2 regions of the Neorhizobium sp. DAR64872/K0K18 genome follow, and region 2 is predicted to be linked to the other one. Evidence: riboswitches for the same ligand, from Rfam matches in the RefSeq annotation. Region 2 holds a riboswitch; the other holds the start of a gene.

Region 1 (8,151 bases), 680 kb from region 2:
CATCAGCGGAAGCTGGGTCGCCGGGGTAGAAGGCGGAGCGGTGGAGGCCGCAAGTGCCTGCGTTGCGGACAGAAGTCCGTGTATCACCACCACCAAGAGCTGCATAAACTTGAAAACACCACTGCTTTTTAGGGATGTAATCAGGTATCGCATCTTTATGATCCGTGTGGGGCAATAGGGGTTCGTCTGCGGACGGTGTAGCAGCAACATGCGCTCAGAGGAACATGCTTCGCAGCCGACCTATCACGACGAAACGGGGGCGCCGCCGACCGACGAGACCGAGTCCGGGCAATTGCTCGACTTTCGTCCTGGCATCCAGGTCGAGCTGACAGCGCTTGCGGCCCTCGGTTTCTCGAAACCGTTGATCGCCAAGCTGGCTGGCCTCTCCAGGCAAAACGGGACGACGGTCGAGGCCGAGCTTCTGGCAAGCGGCGACGTGAGGGAAGACGCCTATTACGGTGCCATCGCCCGTCTGCTGCGACTTCCCTTCGTCTCGTCGCTCGATCCCGCGCTTGTCGTTATCCTGCCCTCGACCGACGCCCAGCTGACACGCCCGACCATGGTGAGGATCGCCCATCGCAACAAGGCGCAGGAAATCGCCATCGTGCCGGAGGCGGCGCGACTTTCGCAGATTGCGGCAACGCTTGCGACCCTGCCGCTTGTGGGCCGCGATCTCGTCATCACCACGCCGAGCGCCATTCGCGAATCCGTCTGGAAAGCCGATGCAGCGCGCCGCATCCGCGAGACCACGAATACCCTGTTCGAGCAGAGACCCCTGCTGTCGGCCCGCGTTGTGCTCGCAGGCCACCAGGGCTTTTACGGTGGGTCGTTTCTGACGACCCTTGCCTGTCTCCTGCTGATTGCACCGATCGATACGCTGCTTGCGCTGCATATCGTCCTGTCACTCACCTATTTTTCGACGCTCTGTCTGCGACTTTCGGCGATGATCCGGCAAACTTTGGTGGCGCCTGAACGCGTGCCAGTCGCTCCACCGTTCGGGCCGCTGCCGCGCTACACTGTTCTGGTCGCACTCTACCGCGAAGAGGACATGGCCGAGCAGTTGGTCGCAAGCCTCAAGCGGCTGGACTGGCCCGCATCTCTGCTCGACATCAAGTTCGTATGCGAAATCGACGACCGGCAGACGATCGAAGCCTTGAAGGCGCTTGAGCCTGGCCCCCAGTTCGAGATCGTCGAAGTACCGGCCTATGGTCCGCGGACGAAGCCAAAGGCTCTCACCTATGCGCTGAAAGGTGCGCGCGGCGAATTCACGGCAATCTACGACGCCGAGGACAGGCCGCACCCGCTACAACTCCGCGAGGCGTACCGGCGGTTTCGCGCGGCACCATCCGAACTCGCCTGCCTGCAGGCACCACTGATCATCACCAACGCCCGGGAAAGCTGGTTGAGCGCGTTGTTTTCGCTCGAATATGCAGCGCTGTTTCGCGGCCTTTTGCCGATGCTCGGGAGAATGAACATGCCGCTTCCACTCGGCGGCACGTCCAACCATTTCCGCACCAGCGCGCTGATCGCAGCCGGCGGATGGGATCCGTACAACGTGACGGAAGACGCCGATCTTGGCATGCGGCTCTACCGGCTCGGCTTTACCGCCGACGTGATGCGGCACCAGACTCTGGAGGACGCGCCCTTATCGATCAAGGTGTGGACGTCGCAGAGAAGCCGCTGGTTCAAGGGCTGGCTGCAAACCTGGCTGGTGCTGATGCGCGACCCGGCGCGGCTGATCGGCGAAATCGGCATCAAGCCTTTCTGCGTGATCCAATTGCTGGTGGGCGGCATGCTTTTGTCATCGCTGCTGCATCCGCTGATCCTCGTCTTTCTCGGCGTCGGCTTCTCAGCAATGCTGCGGGCGCCGATCGACACGCTGCCGGTCGAGGTCGTCGGCCTGTTCGCGATCGACTTCACCAACATTCTCGGCAGCTATCTCATCTTCCTCGGCCTCGGCATCGGATCGATGACCAACCACGAAAAGCGCCTCGTCGGCCGTCGCTGGGTTGCGGTGCCGCTCTACTGGATGATGACATCCTTCGCCGCCTGGAAGGCGCTGTGGGAACTCAGGACAAAGCCGTTCCACTGGAGCAAGACACCCCACATGCCGCGCCGGAAGGAGAGCTGATCGGGTGGGGGATTGGAGCGGGTGAAGGGAATCGAACCCTCGTATTCAGCTTGGGAAGCTGCTGCTCTACCATTGAGCTACACCCGCGTCGGGGGAAGGTTTCCAACAATGGGCCTTGTCTGTCAAGGTCGCCGGGGTGGAAGCGTCCGGGGATGTCCTAGCTGCGGAAATGCTTGGAGAGTTTGAGGCCCTGCGCCTGATAGTTCGAGCCGAGGCCGGAGCCGTAGAGGCCCTGGGGTTCTTCCAGCATGTGTTCGTAGACGAGGCGACCGACGATCTGGCCGTCTTCGAGGATGAACGGGACCTCGTGGCTGCGCACCTCGAGGACGGCGCGGCTGCCGCGGCCGCCGGCGGCCTCGTGGCCGAAGCCGGGGTCGAAGAAGCCGGCGTAATGGACGCGGAATTCGCCGACCAGCGGGTCGAACGGCGTCATTTCGGCCGCATAGAGCGGCGGCACATGGACGGCCTCGCGCGAGACGAGGATGTAGAATTCATCCGGATCGAGGATCAGTTCGTTGCGGCCACGGCTGTGGATCGGCTCCCAGAAATCGAACAGATCGTGCTGGGCCTTCTTGTCGACATCGACGACGGCGGTGTGGTGCTTGCCGCGATAGCCGATCAGGCCATCCTTGTCGCCGGCAAGGTCGATGGACAGGGCTATGCCGCCGCCCGAAATGTTCGGCTGCGCGGCGGCGACCAGAGTTTCCGCCTCATGCAATGCCAAAAGCTCCGGCTCCTGCAGAAGGGCGTTGCCGACGCGGAAGCGGATCTGCGACAGGCGCGAGCCCTGGCGCACGACGATCGGGAAGGTGCGCGGGGAAATTTCGAGATAGAGCGGACCGCGATAGCCTGAAGGGATCTTGTCGAATTCCTGGGCCCGGTCGGTGATGACGCGGGTGAAGATATCGAGGCGGCCGGTGGAGCTTTTCGGATTGGCCGAAGCCGACATCTCGGCCGGCAGATCGAGGCTTTCCATCAGCGGCACGATATAGACGCAACCGGTTTCGAGGACGGCGCTTTGGGAGAGATCGATGACGTGCAGGCTGAGGCGCTCAAGCTTGTCGGACACGAGGCTCAATGGCCCCGGCATGAACGAGGCGCGCACGCGAAACGCCTTCTGGCCCAAGCGCAGATCAAGGCTCGCCGGCTGGATCTGGTCCTGATCAAGCGCCCTCTCGGACTTCAGCCGTCCTTGTTCGAAGAGCGCCGCAATGGCGCGGTCCGCCAGAATTCCCGTTTCGCGAGCCATCATGTCTCTTTCAGATTTTGGGGGCGACAAAACCAAATGCGGACCATTGACGCAAGCGGAAGCGAGGCGTAAGGCAGCTTTATCCCGTGGTGATTTGGCCGGTCGGCTTGCAGCCACGTTACCAAATGGCTAAAAAGACCGGGTTGAAAACCGGTCTGCGATTGCGGCCGGTTTTTTTGTATCACGAAGGTGATGAACACATGAGCAAATCCCCGAACAAGAACTGGCGCCCGGCCACCACGCTCGTCCATGGCGGCACGCTTCGCTCGCAATATGGCGAAATGTCTGAAGCCATCTACCTGACGCAGGGCTTCGCCTACGACAGTTCAGAAGCAGCCGAAGCCCGTTTCAAGGGCGAGGCCGACGGTTATATCTATGCCCGCTACGGCAGCCCCACCAACGACATGTTCGAAAAGCGCATGTGTGCGCTGGAAGGTGCAGAAGAAGCCCGCGCCACCGCCTCCGGCATGGCCGCCATCACGGCAGCGCTCATGTGCCAGCTTCGCGCCGGCGACCATATCGTGGCCGCCCGGGCCCTGTTCGGTTCCTGCCGCTGGGTGGTCGAGACGCTCGCACCGCGCTACGGCATCGAGTGCACGCTGGTGGACGGTCGCGACCTTGCCAACTGGGAAGCGGCCATCAAGCCGAACACCAAGGTGTTCTTTCTGGAGAGCCCGACCAACCCGACGCTGGAAGTGATCGACATCGCGGGCGTTGCCAAGCTTGCCAATCAGGTCGGCGCCCGCCTGGTGGTCGACAACGTGTTCGCAACGCCGCTCTTCCAGCGGCCGCTGGAACTCGGCGCCCATGTGGTCGTCTATTCCGCCACCAAGCATATCGACGGCCAGGGCCGCAGCCTTGCCGGCGTCATCCTTTCGGACCGCGAATGGGTTCTGGAGCACCTGCAGGACTATTATCGCCATACCGGTCCGGCAATGTCGCCGTTCACGGCATGGACCCTAATCAAGGGGCTGGAAACGCTGCCGATCCGCGTTGCCCAGCAGACGTCGAATGCGGCAAAGATCGCCGATTTCCTGGCCGAGCAGTCCAAGGTCGCGAAAGTGATCTATCCCGGTCGCAAAGACCATCCGCAGGCCGATATCATCGCCAAGCAGATGACGGGCGGATCGACGCTGGTCTGTTTCGAGCTGAAGGGCGGCAAGGAAGCGGCCTTCAAGCTGCAGAATGCCATGGAGGTGGTCACCATCTCCAACAATCTCGGCGACACCCGCTCCATCATCACGCATCCGGCAACGACGACGCACAAAAACCTCAGCGACGAAGCCCGTACGGAACTGGGAATTTCGCCCGGCACCGTGCGCTTTTCGGCCGGCATCGAGGATGCGGACGACCTGCTGGAAGATTTCGCGCAGGCGCTGAAGCAGATCTGATCGACTTTACGCCGAACGATGGGTAGACCCGGAACGCTCCGGGTTTACCATATCAGTTATCCCTATCATCAAGAACGCGACATTGCCTCAGATGCAAGCCGCGAGAATTCTTGACCTTTCTCCCCCACTGTACGATATCGGCACGATGAGCAATCTTGAGGTGCCAATGTACCGCGCCCGCACCAGAGACATAGACGTCGCCGTCGAGCCCTATTATCTCGAGGAGCAGTCGAGCCCCGAGGACAGTCGTTATGTCTGGGGATACCGGATCGTCATCGAGAACAAGTCCTCGATCAGCGTCACGCTCGTGCACCGCTACTGGAACATCACGGACGAAAACGGGATCGTCGACGAGGTCGACGGACCAGGCGTCGTTGGCGACCAGCCGCGACTGGAGCCGGGCGACAGCTATGAATATTCGTCCGGGTGCCCGCTCGACACGCCATCCGGCGTCATGTTCGGCACCTACGATATGAAGACGGACGAAGGCGAGACTTTCAAAGTCGACATTCCCGCCTTCTCGCTGGATTCACCAGGCGTCGTGCGCGTTCTGAACTGACCCGCAAAGCGGATCAGGCGCTTTCGAATTCTTCCGTCACGAACTTGTAGGTGGTCGAGCAGAACTCGCAGGTTACCGCGATTTCTCCATCTTCCACACTCGCGTGGATTTCTTCCGCAGAGAAGCCGTCCAGCACGCCCTTGATCTTGTCGCGCGAGCAGCTGCAGCGGTCGAACACCGTCTGCGGATCATAGACCCGCACGCCGCGCTCGTGGAACAGCCGGAACAGCAGCCGTTCGATCGCCACCTGCGGATCGGTCAGCTCGTCCGTATCGATGGTGCCGACCAGCGTGCTCGCCTCTAACCAGGCATCGTCCTCGACTTCGACGGCATCGCGTTCGTCACCGTCGCCGCCATGCAGGTCGGGCTGGCGCATGCGCTCAGGCGCCTGTGGAAGGAACTGGGCGACAAGTCCGCCAGCGCGCCAGTTGTGGCGCGGGTTGCCGTCCTCGTCGCGGTCGATGAGTTCGGCGACGGCGAGGCGAACCCTGGTCGGGATCTGTTCGGACTGGCGGAAGTAGACGCCGGCCATTTCTTCAAGCGACGAGCCGTCCATCGGAACGATGCCCTGATAGGGCTGCATGCCGCGGCCCTGATCGATCGTCAGCGCAAGAAAGCCATGGCCGAGCAGTTCGGCAGGCGAGATCTTGCCGTTCTCGACGGCTTCGGCCAGTGCATCCTCGTCGTAGCGGGCATAGGCGCGCAATGCATCCGGCGTGGAGAAATCGGCAACAAGCAGGTCGACCGGGCCGTCACCCTTGGTCTGCATGGTGAACTTGCCTTCGAATTTCAGCGAAGTGCCCAGCAGTGCAGTGAGCACGACGGCTTCCGCCAGCAGCCGTGCGACAGGTGCCGGATAATCGTGCCGTCCGAGGATCGCGTTGAGGAGTGGCCCGAGCTGGACCGCACGGCCGCGCACATCGAGGCCATCCACCTGGAAGGGCACGACGCGGTCGTCGCCGGCAAAATCGAGTTCGTTCAGTTCAACAGTCGCTTCCGCCATGAGTTAACTCCTTCGCGCCGGCGCTCTCAGTTCCTCGAACGCTTTTACACAAGCGCCAGCCGCAGCGGAACCGCCGGCCGGGGATTTGAGAACGTTGACGATATCGTGTTGAAGCGCCGCACTCGTTCGGCGGCGCGCTTTGAAAGCCGTCAGATGGTGGCGGCTCTCATCGAATTCAAGTCGGAAGCGCTTTCGATCCTCAGACGATGCCGAAGCACCAGGCAAGGATCGACTTCTGCGCGTGAAGACGGTTTTCCGCCTCGTCGAACACCACCGACTGTGGTCCGTCGATGACCTCGTCGGTGACTTCCTCGCCGCGATGCGCCGGCAGGCAGTGCATGAAGAGCGCGTCCTTGTTTGCCTGATCCATCAGCGCCTTGTTGACCTGATAGGGCTGGAAGATGTTGTGGCCACGCGCCTTGTGCTCCTGGTTCATCGACACCCACGTATCGGTGACGACGACATCAGCGCCGGTGACCGCCCGTTCGGCGTCGTGGCAGAGCATGATCTCGCCGCCATTGTTGCGGGCCCAGTTGAGGAACTTGTCATGCGGCTCGGAGCCCATTGGCACGGCCATGTTCATTTTGTAGCCGAACCGCGCCGAGCCTTCGACGAGCGAGTGCAGCACGTTGTTGCCGTCACCCGTCCAGGCGATGGTCTTGCCTTTGACAGGACCGCGATGCTCCTCGAAGGTCATCAGGTCGGCCATGATCTGGCAGGGATGGGTATCGTCGGTCAGCGCGTTGATAACAGGCACGGTGGCGTGCTCGGCCATTTCCCGCATGCGGTTGTGATCGGTGGTGCGGATCATGATCGCATCGACATAGCGCGACAGGACACGTGCCGTATCGCCGATCGTCTCGGCGCGGCCGAGCTGCATTTCCGTGCCGGACAGGAAGAGCGTCTCGCCGCCGAGCTGGCGCATGCCGACATCGAAGGAGACGCGGGTGCGGGTGGACGGCTTTTCGAAAATCATCGCCAACATCTTGCCGGCGAGCGGCTGGTCGCCCTTGCCGGCCTTGAAGGCCTGCTTGCGGCTTTTCGCGTCGTCGAGAATGGTGCGAAGATCCTCCGGCGAAACCGCCGAAAGATCCAGGAAATGCTTTGGTGATGCCATGCTATCGTCCCCTATCGAGGGGAACCGTCACCGGCACCCCTCATCGCGCTCAGGCTGTTTTCTTGAGTTCTGCCTCGGTCAGCTTTTCCGCTGCCCGTTCGATCCGTGCGAGCCCCTCGCGGGCTTCCTCCGCCGTGATCGTCAACGGCGGCAGAAGGCGCACGACGTTATCGCCCGCAGGCACCGACAGCATTTTCTCATCGCGCATTGCAACGACCAGATCGCCAGCTGGCACCCTTGCCTTGATGCCGAGCATCAGGCCTTCGCCTCTGATATCTTCGATCACATCCGGGAAGCGATCCTTCAGGCTTGCCAGTCCCTGGCGGAACACGAGCGCGACATCGCGGACGTTTTCAAGGAAGCCATCGGCGAGCACGACGTCGAGCACTGCGTTGCCGCAGGCCATGCCAAGCGGATTGCCGCCATAGGTCGTGCCGTGGATGCCGGGCTTCATGCCGGAAGCAGCCTCTGCGGTCGCAAGGCAGGCGCCGAACGGGAAGCCGCCGCCGATGCCCTTGGCAACAGCCATGATATCAGGCGTGATGCCTGTCAGTTCGTGGGCGAAGAACCGGCCGGTGCGGCCAACCCCGCTCTGCACTTCGTCGAGGATCAGCAGCAGACCCCGGTCGTCGCAGATGCGACGCAGCTCGCGCAGGAATTCCTTGTCCACGACGCGCACGCCGCCCTCGCCCTGGATCGGC
Region 2 (8,151 bases):
GAATTGTCTGGCAAGTGGTGTCGAACCGCTGCCGTCTTGCGTTCAGGGCCAAGGAACGAGGGGCATCGTGCGATAGCGGTCGCGATAGCAAGAAAGCCGCCCGGCGTGCCGGACGGCTTTCTTGCTAGTAGTTCTTTGGCAACAAGGTTCACGCGTTGAGCGCGTAGCCTGACTGCGAGTCGTTGCGGAATATCTTGAGGTCACGCGGCACGATCGCCATGCCGCCAAGACGGTTGGCGATGGCATAGTCGATTGTCTGCTCCACCACATGCGGCATGACGGGCTTGGTCAGAACGCCGAGCGATCCCTCGACGCCGTCTTTCACGTCTTCCGGATTGGCCGTCATGAAGATGACCGTCAGGCCGTATTCGGCAGCGAGTTCGCGCCCGATTTCCGGACCGGTCCGGCCGTCGGAGAGATTGACGTCGACCAGCGCGATATCGGCGTATGCACCGAGCGACAGGGCGTGCTTGCGGGCGCTGGCAAAGCCTGCAACCTTGAGACCCATGCTCTCGACAGTCTCGGCAACATCAAGCGCGATCAGGAATTCGTCCTCAACGATCAGAACGCGCTGTTCCATTGCATCACTCGCCAGCCGACGACGCATCACATTAGTCAGCATTGGACATTCCTAACCGTTTTGTTTCCATCTGGTCGGCATGTCGGCATTCATACCGCACTACGCATTTCGACCACTTGATGGATGCCGAACGTCACTGGGGAATGTTTGTTCCGGCTCGCGACAAATAAAACGGTGGATATTTATTTGTTAAGTATAGGAATTCTTTAACTATCCTTCAATCTGTTCTCGGAGCATCTCAAGCTCCAGCCATTCTTCTTCCATTTTGGCGACACGATCGCGTAGTTTTGCCGTCTCTGCGGCAAGCTTTGAAAACGCCGACGGGTCTTTGGCGAAGAGTTTGGGATCGGCCATCTTCCGTTCGGATGTAGCGATCTCGTCCTGCGCCTTGGCCATGTCCTTGGGGAGGTTTTCCAGCGCGAACTTCTGCTTGAAGGAGAGCTTGCCCTTTGACTTGGTGGCAGCCGGAGCAGTGCTGTCCGTTTTCGCCTTTTCCGCCTTATCGGCGCGGCGCTTTTCGTCGGCCATGCCTTTGCGCTGCTGCAGCATGTCGGTATAGCCGCCCGCATATTCGATCCAGCGGCCATCAGGGGCATCCGGGTCTGTCGGGGCGATCGTCGAAGTCACGGTCCGATCGAGAAAGTCGCGGTCATGGCTGACGAGAATGACGGTGCCGGCATAGCCCGCGACGATTTCCTGCAAGAGGTCCAGCGTCTCGATGTCGAGGTCGTTGGTCGGTTCGTCGAGGATCAGAAGATTCGAGGGTTTGGCCAGCATGCGGGCCAGCATCAGGCGCGCGCGCTCGCCCCCGGAGAGGTTCTTGATCGGCGTGCGGATCTGTTCCGGCTGGAACAGGAAATCCTTCATGTAGCCCGCCACATGCCGCTGTTCGCCGTTGACTAGCAGCGTCTCGCCGCGGCCGTCTGTCAGGTAGTGAGACAGCGTATCTGCGGGGTCGAGGTCCTCGCGCTTCTGGTCAAGCGTGGCAATTTCGAGATTGGTGCCGAGCTTGATCCAGCCGCTGTCGGGAGCAAGCTGACCCGTCAGCATCTTGAGAAGCGTCGTCTTACCAGCGCCATTCGGACCAACCAGGCCGATCCGGTCGCCGCGATGAATGCGGATCGAGAATGGCGCAACGATCGGCTTGTCATAGGTCTTGGTGATGTTTTCCGCTTCCACCACCAACTTGCCGGACTCGCGACCTTCGGCGACGGAGGCCTGGACGGAGCCCTGCGGTCCCTTGTGGCCACGGTAGTCGGCACGCATGGCCTGCAGTTCGCCGACGCGGCGCATGTTGCGCTTGCGCCTTGCGGTCACGCCGTAGCGCATCCAGTGTTCTTCGCGCTCGATTGCCTTGCCGAGCTTGTGCTGCTCGATCTCTTCCTCTTCGAGAACCTGGTCGCGCCAGGCTTCGAAATGGCCGAAACCGCGCGACAGGCGGCGGGACGTGCCGCGGTCCAGCCAGACGGTGGCGTTGGACACTTTTTCGAGAAAGCGACGGTCATGGCTGATGACGACCAGTGCGCTGCGGGTCTTGCGCAGCTCGTCTTCCAGCCATTCGATGGTCGGCAGATCCAGATGGTTGGTCGGCTCGTCCAGCATCAGGATATCCGGTTCCGGCGCCATGACGCGGACAAGTGCTGCGCGTCGCGCCTCGCCACCGGAAAGCCTGACCGGGTCTTCCTCTCCTGTCAGGCCGAGATGCTCCAGCAGATAGGTGACGCGGTAGGGATCGTCGCCAGGTCCAAGCCCCGCTTCCGCATAGGCCTGCACGGTTTTGTAACCAGCAAAATCCGGCGCCTGTTCGAGATAGCGGATCGTCGCATTGGGGTGCCGGAAAACCTCACCCGACTGCGCTTCCACCATGCCAGCGGCGATCTTCATCAGCGTCGATTTGCCCGAGCCGTTGCGGCCGACGAGAGAGATGCGGTCGCCGGGCTCCACCTGCAGGGCAGCTCCGTTGAGAAGCGGCGTGCCGCCGAAGGTTAGAACGATATCGTCGAGTTTCAGAATTGGCGGTGCCATGCGGCGTCTATGCTCCGGAAAAATCGTTTGGACGGGCAAGGATCATCGCCCTCCCGTCACGTAAATGGAATTGGACGGGCCCTTCTGCAACGTTGGACACGGTGCGGGAGGAACCGAAGGGCAGCGTGTAATCCTTGAGTGGATAGCGCGCGCCAAGAATGTCGAGGCCTGCAAGGCCTGTGAAACCGATGACGGAAAACAACGTGCCCTTGGGCAGGTCGAGCGTCATCGTGCCGGCGAGAAACGGCACAGCCTCTTCCTCGCCGGACGTCAGGAAAACGTCATGGCCGCGTTCGGCAAGGCTCATCGCATGCAGAAAATGCTGGAGCGCATGGTCGGAGCGTTCTCCGCCCAGTGCGCCGATCAGGATGAGCCGCGTCGCGCCGCGTTCGATCGCTTCGGCCGTTGCAATCTCGCCGTCCGTCTCGTTCTTTTCCGGCGGATAGGTCCGGCGCTCGACATCCGGAAAGCGCGCGATCAGGTCTGCGTCGGAGGAATCGAAATCGCCCACCCAGAGCTCCGGCATCACACCCAGCGCCTGCGCATGCCGCATGCCGCTATCGGCCGCAATGAAGCGGCTTGCGGCAACTGCCTTTTGCAGTCGGTCTGTTACGGTGAGGTCACCGCCGAGCAGGATCGTGAAGGTCGAGTTGGCCATTGCCCATGCCCTTATCCTAAAGCGGCTGGCAAGGGAAAGGCGCGTGTCGCACTGTTCGTGCGAAAGCGGTCATTTTTGCTCCCATTGACGGCGGGCGTGGCAAGGATTATTTGAAAAGTCGAAATTCCGTGGTGATTTGGCCGGCCGGCTTGCAGCCACGTAAAAAAAGTCGCTAAAGGGCCGCGAGAAGAGTTTCAAAAACTTCCCACGGGCCGGCTGCGATTCTTCGTGCCGGCTTTTTGTTTTTGGGTTGAAGATATGCCGATCAAGATCCCCGATACGCTGCCTGCCTTCAACACGCTCATTTCCGAGGGCGTGCGCGTGATGACCGAAACGATGGCGGTCAGGCAGGACATCCGGCCACTGCAGATCGGGCTACTCAACCTCATGCCCAACAAGATCAAGACCGAAGTGCAGATGGCGCGCCTTGTCGGCGCTTCGCCGCTGCAGGTCGAGTTTTCGCTGGTCCGCATCGGCGGCCACAAAGCCAAGAACACATCGGAAGATCATCTCCTGTCGTTCTACGAGACGTGGGAAGAGGTGAAGCACCGCAAATTCGACGGTTTCATCATCACCGGCGCGCCGGTGGAAACCCTGCCCTACGAAGACGTCACCTACTGGCAGGAGATGAAGGAAATTTTCGACTGGACCACCACCAACGTGCATTCCACCATGAATGTCTGCTGGGGGGCGATGGCCGCCATCTATCATTTCCACGGCGTTCCGAAGCACGGGCTGAAGGAAAAGGCGTTTGGGGTCTATCGCCACCGCAACCTGTCGCCGGCCTCTGTCTATCTCAACGGCTTCTCCGACGATTTCCAGGTGCCGGTGTCGCGCTGGACGGAAGTTCGTCGGGAGGATGTTGAAAAGGCCGGCAGTGACCTCGAGATCCTGATGGAATCAGACGAAATGGGCCTCTGCCTCGTGCATGAGCGGGCCGGACGGCGGCTGTTCATGTTTAACCACGTCGAATACGATTCCACCTCGCTTGCCGACGAGTATTTCCGCGATGTCGATGCCGGCATCCCCATCAAGATGCCGCACGACTATTTTCCGCACAACGACGATACGCTGGCTCCGCTCAACCGCTGGCGCGGCCATGCGCATCTGCTGTTTGGAAACTGGATCAACGAGATCTACCAGACGACGCCGTACGACCTCGAAAAAATCGGCACCGAGTGACCGAGACCGGTTTCTGCCCCGTCATCCTTGCTGGATGAGAGCCTGACGGAATTTTCCGCTGGCCTCGTTGCAGCTTTGATCGAAATCACGCAGTTTGCCGCAAACATTCGGGAGATGGGTTATGACGGGTCATGAATTCGAGATTTTCGGCACGACGAAGAGCGGCGAGGCGGTGCATCGGATCACGCTGTCGGGCGGCGGGCTGACAGCCCAGGTTCTTACATGGGGCTCCGTTATTCAGGATCTGCGGCTTGCCGGCCACGAGCCGCCTTTGGTGCTGGGGTTCGACAATTTTGCGGACTATGAGGCCTATTCTCCCTATTTCGGCGCCACGCCTGGTCGCTGTGCCAATCGCATCGGCGATGGCCGCTTCTCGATCGACGGCACAGAATACCAGCTGGAACTCAACGAAGACGGCGTAACCCATCTGCACGGCGGATCCGACGGTATCGCCCGGCGCATCTGGTCGATCGTCGATCACGCGGAAGACCGAGTCGTGCTGCAGATCACCGACCCGGACGGACGCGCCGGATATCCCGGCAACTGCACCGTCACTGCGACCTACCAGCTGATGGAAGACGGGGTGCTTTCGGTGATCTACGACACGGTGACCGACCAGCCGACGCCCGCCAACGTCTGCCAGCACTCCTATTTCAATCTCGACGGTCGTCCCGACATTTTCGGCCACGACATGATGATCGCCGCGGCTGAGTTGACGGCGGTGGATGAAAGGATGGTGCCGACCGGCGTCCTGATGCCGCTTGCTGGCACCACGTTCGACCTGAGCGAGATGGGTCCGATCCAGCGCACCGGCGCCGATGGCGAACAGGTGACGTTCGATCATAACTACTGCCTCTCGGAGGAGAGGACTGCCAAGCGCTCGGTCGCGCTTGCCCGCAGCCTGTATTCCGGCGTGCAGCTCGAAGTGCGCACCACGGAGCCGGGGATCCAGTTCTACGCGGGCTTCAAGCTCGCCTTGCCGGTGCCCGGCATGGAAGGCCGTCCCTACGCGCCTTACGCCGGCTTCTGCCTGGAAACCCAGGTCTGGCCCGATGCAATCAACCACGAGACTTTCCCCAATGCAGTGCTTCGCCCGGGCGAAACCCTGCGCCAGGAAACCGACTACGTGTTTTCGAAGAGCTGAGGCGATGAGGGCTGAGGCTGCCGAAAGGCGGCCTCAGTCTGGCTGCGAGGATGCAGGCAGCCAGCGAATGACGATAATAGACGAGGTACCCTACTGGGTACCAATACCGTTATTCGTTTTTTCGTCTGAAGGGAGAATTTGGAGCGGGCGAAGGGATTCGAACCCTCGACCCCAACCTTGGCAAGGTTGTGCTCTACCACTGAGCTACACCCGCTCATAAACCGTCGACCCGGTGGTAGTCTGGATCGTCGGTGCCGCTCGTTGCCGGCGACGGGCGGTATATGGCCCAGACTTTTTTTAAATGCAACAGGGAAATGACGATCTCGATGAAGAATTTTTCAGGCGCTTTGAAAGTCCCTGCGAAACAAGGGTTTGCGCCCAGGCGTGCATCTTGGCCGGTCCGAACAATCTGTCTATAGTCCGCCATCCTTACCCCGCCGGCCGGGGCCAACACCTCAAGAGCAGCCAAGATCGATCATGCCAAATACTGCAGAAGACCTGTTCGCCTTTCTCGATAGCCTCGATATTGCCCACAAGACGAAAGCGCATGCACCGGTGTTTACGGTATCGGAATCAGCCAGCCTGCGTGACGAGATCCCGGGCGGGCATACCAAGAACCTGTTCGTCAAAGACAAGAAGGACCAGTTCTTCGTCATCACGGTCGAAGAAAATGCCAGCGTCGATCTAAAGACCGTCCACAAGGTGATCGGGGCCTCCAGTCGCGTCTCGTTCGGCAATCCTGAAAAGATGCTGGAATTTCTCGGCGTCGTGCCGGGCTCCGTCACCGTGTTCGGCGCGCTGAACGACACGGATAACAACGTCACGTTCGTGCTCGACGAAGACCTGTTGAGCGAAGAGGTGATCAATGGCCATCCACTCTCAAACGATGCGACGACGTCGATCGGTCGCGACGATCTTATCCGCTTTCTGGAGGCGACGGGCCATACGCCGCTTGTCTTGAAAGTGACGGGCTGACATACGATCTCTGCAATTCAGAGTAAGACATAATGCGCATCGGCCGTGTGCCGATTGGACTTTTTCCGGGAGAACACTTTCATGAGCGGCACGAACAATCCTTATGGTGGCTCCTACGGCGCCGGTAACTACGGTGGCCAGAACGCGACGGTGAACTTCGGTTCGACGCCTGCAGCGGCCCCAGCGCCCGCGGCTTCCTCTGCCCCTGCTGCTGCCGGTAGCTATATCTCGGACACGACGACCGCAGGCTTTGGCAAGGACGTGATCGAGGCATCGCGCAGCCAGCCGGTTCTCGTCGATTTCTGGGCGCCCTGGTGCGGTCCGTGCAAGCAGCTCACGCCCGTCATCGAAAAGGTCGTCAACGAAGCCCAGGGTCGCGTCAGGCTCGTCAAGATGAACATTGACGACCATCCCTCGATCGCGGGACAGCTCGGGATCCAGTCGATCCCGGCCGTGATCGCCTTTGCCGATGGCCGTCCGGTCGACGGGTTCATGGGTGCCATTCCGGAAAGCCAGATCCGCGAGTTCATCGAAAAGGTCGCAGGTCCAGAGGGCATGGACCAGGCGGCCGAGATCGAGGCGGTGCTCGGCGATGCGGAAACCCTGCTCGGACAGGACGATATCCAGGGTGCCGCACAGCTCTACGGCGCCGTTCTGCAGGCCGACCCGGAAAACCCCAAGGCTGCGGCCGGCATGATGCAGTGCCTGATCGGCATGGGCGAAACGGCCCGCGCCGGCGAGATGCTCGCCTCCCTGCCCGAAGAGATGGCTGCCGATCCCGCAATACAGGCGGTCGCCAAGAAGCTGGAGCAGATCGAGGAAGCCCGCAAGCTGGGTGACCCTGTCGCACTCGAGCAGCAGCTTGCCGCCAACCCCGACGATCACGAGGCCCGCGTGAGCCTCGCCAAGATCCTCAACGTCCAGGGCGAACGCGAAAAGGCGGCCGATCACCTGCTGACCATCATGCGCAAGGACCGCACCTTCGACGACGATGGCGCGCGCCGCCAGCTGCTGCAATTCTTCGAGGTCTGGGGGCCGAAAGATCCGGCTACGATTTCCGGGCGCCGTCGTCTTTCGTCGATCCTGTTCTCCTGATTGTGTTGCCGATTGATCGCTAAGCCGGATCGCAGCCTTGCGTTCCGGCGACGATGCCCCACATTAGTTTTATAGGTTTGGCTTAACGGCCAGGTTTGGACAACGGCCAGATTCGGACAGACATTTTTGTCCGGTGAATGTGGTCTGGGAGGTATCGGACCAATGCATGTGGGAAACGCGCGCTATCTGAAGCGGGAGGATCTTCCGGAAACGATCCCGGTCTTTCCGCTGACTGGGGCTTTGCTCCTGCCGGGAGGCCAGCTTCCTCTCAATATCTTCGAGCCGCGTTATCTGTCCCTGTTCGATGCAGCGCTTGCGGGCGACAGGTTGATCGGCATCGTGCAGCCATCATTGATGGAACCGGATGAGCCGCTCGGCGGCGGGCGCTCGGCGCTGTCGTCGATCGGTTGCGCCGGTCGGATCACGTCCTTTGCCGAAACCGGCGATGGCCGCTACATCATTTCGCTCAGCGGGATCTGCCGCTTCAGGCTG

What was found. A riboswitch is a leader RNA that binds a small molecule or an ion and turns the genes downstream of it on or off. The one in region 2 is predicted to bind S-adenosylmethionine.
Region 1: linked by a shared signal. The riboswitch ahead of ACQY1P_RS07345 (O-succinylhomoserine sulfhydrylase) and the one ahead of metA (homoserine O-acetyltransferase MetA) in region 2 are both predicted to bind S-adenosylmethionine.

The regions. Positions count from the first base shown of each region.
Region 1 is NZ_CP191446.1:380,730-388,880, reverse strand. It holds gene ACQY1P_RS07365 (transporter substrate-binding domain-containing protein) at 1-105, opposite strand, end outside; gene ACQY1P_RS07360 (glycosyltransferase family 2 protein) at 209-2,131, shown strand; tRNA gene ACQY1P_RS07355 (tRNA-Gly) at 2,145-2,218, opposite strand; gene ACQY1P_RS07350 (2'-deoxycytidine 5'-triphosphate deaminase) at 2,289-3,383, opposite strand; SAM riboswitch at 3,457-3,534, shown strand; gene ACQY1P_RS07345 (O-succinylhomoserine sulfhydrylase) at 3,581-4,771, shown strand; gene apaG (Co2+/Mg2+ efflux protein ApaG) at 4,938-5,330, shown strand; gene ACQY1P_RS07335 (Hsp33 family molecular chaperone) at 5,344-6,333, opposite strand; gene argF (ornithine carbamoyltransferase) at 6,533-7,450, opposite strand; gene ACQY1P_RS07325 (aspartate aminotransferase family protein) at 7,500-8,151, opposite strand, start outside.
Region 2 is NZ_CP191446.1:3,216,036-3,224,186, reverse strand. It holds gene ACQY1P_RS21250 (response regulator) at 149-622, opposite strand; gene ACQY1P_RS21245 (ABC-F family ATP-binding cassette domain-containing protein) at 791-2,605, opposite strand; gene ACQY1P_RS21240 (thiamine diphosphokinase) at 2,613-3,263, opposite strand; SAM riboswitch at 3,382-3,459, shown strand; gene metA (homoserine O-acetyltransferase MetA) at 3,522-4,445, shown strand; gene ACQY1P_RS21230 (aldose epimerase family protein) at 4,567-5,589, shown strand; tRNA gene ACQY1P_RS21225 (tRNA-Gly) at 5,729-5,803, opposite strand; gene ACQY1P_RS21220 (hypothetical protein) at 5,804-6,016, opposite strand; gene ACQY1P_RS21215 (prolyl-tRNA synthetase associated domain-containing protein) at 6,067-6,564, shown strand; gene trxA (thioredoxin) at 6,646-7,659, shown strand; gene ACQY1P_RS21205 (LON peptidase substrate-binding domain-containing protein) at 7,822-8,151, shown strand, end outside.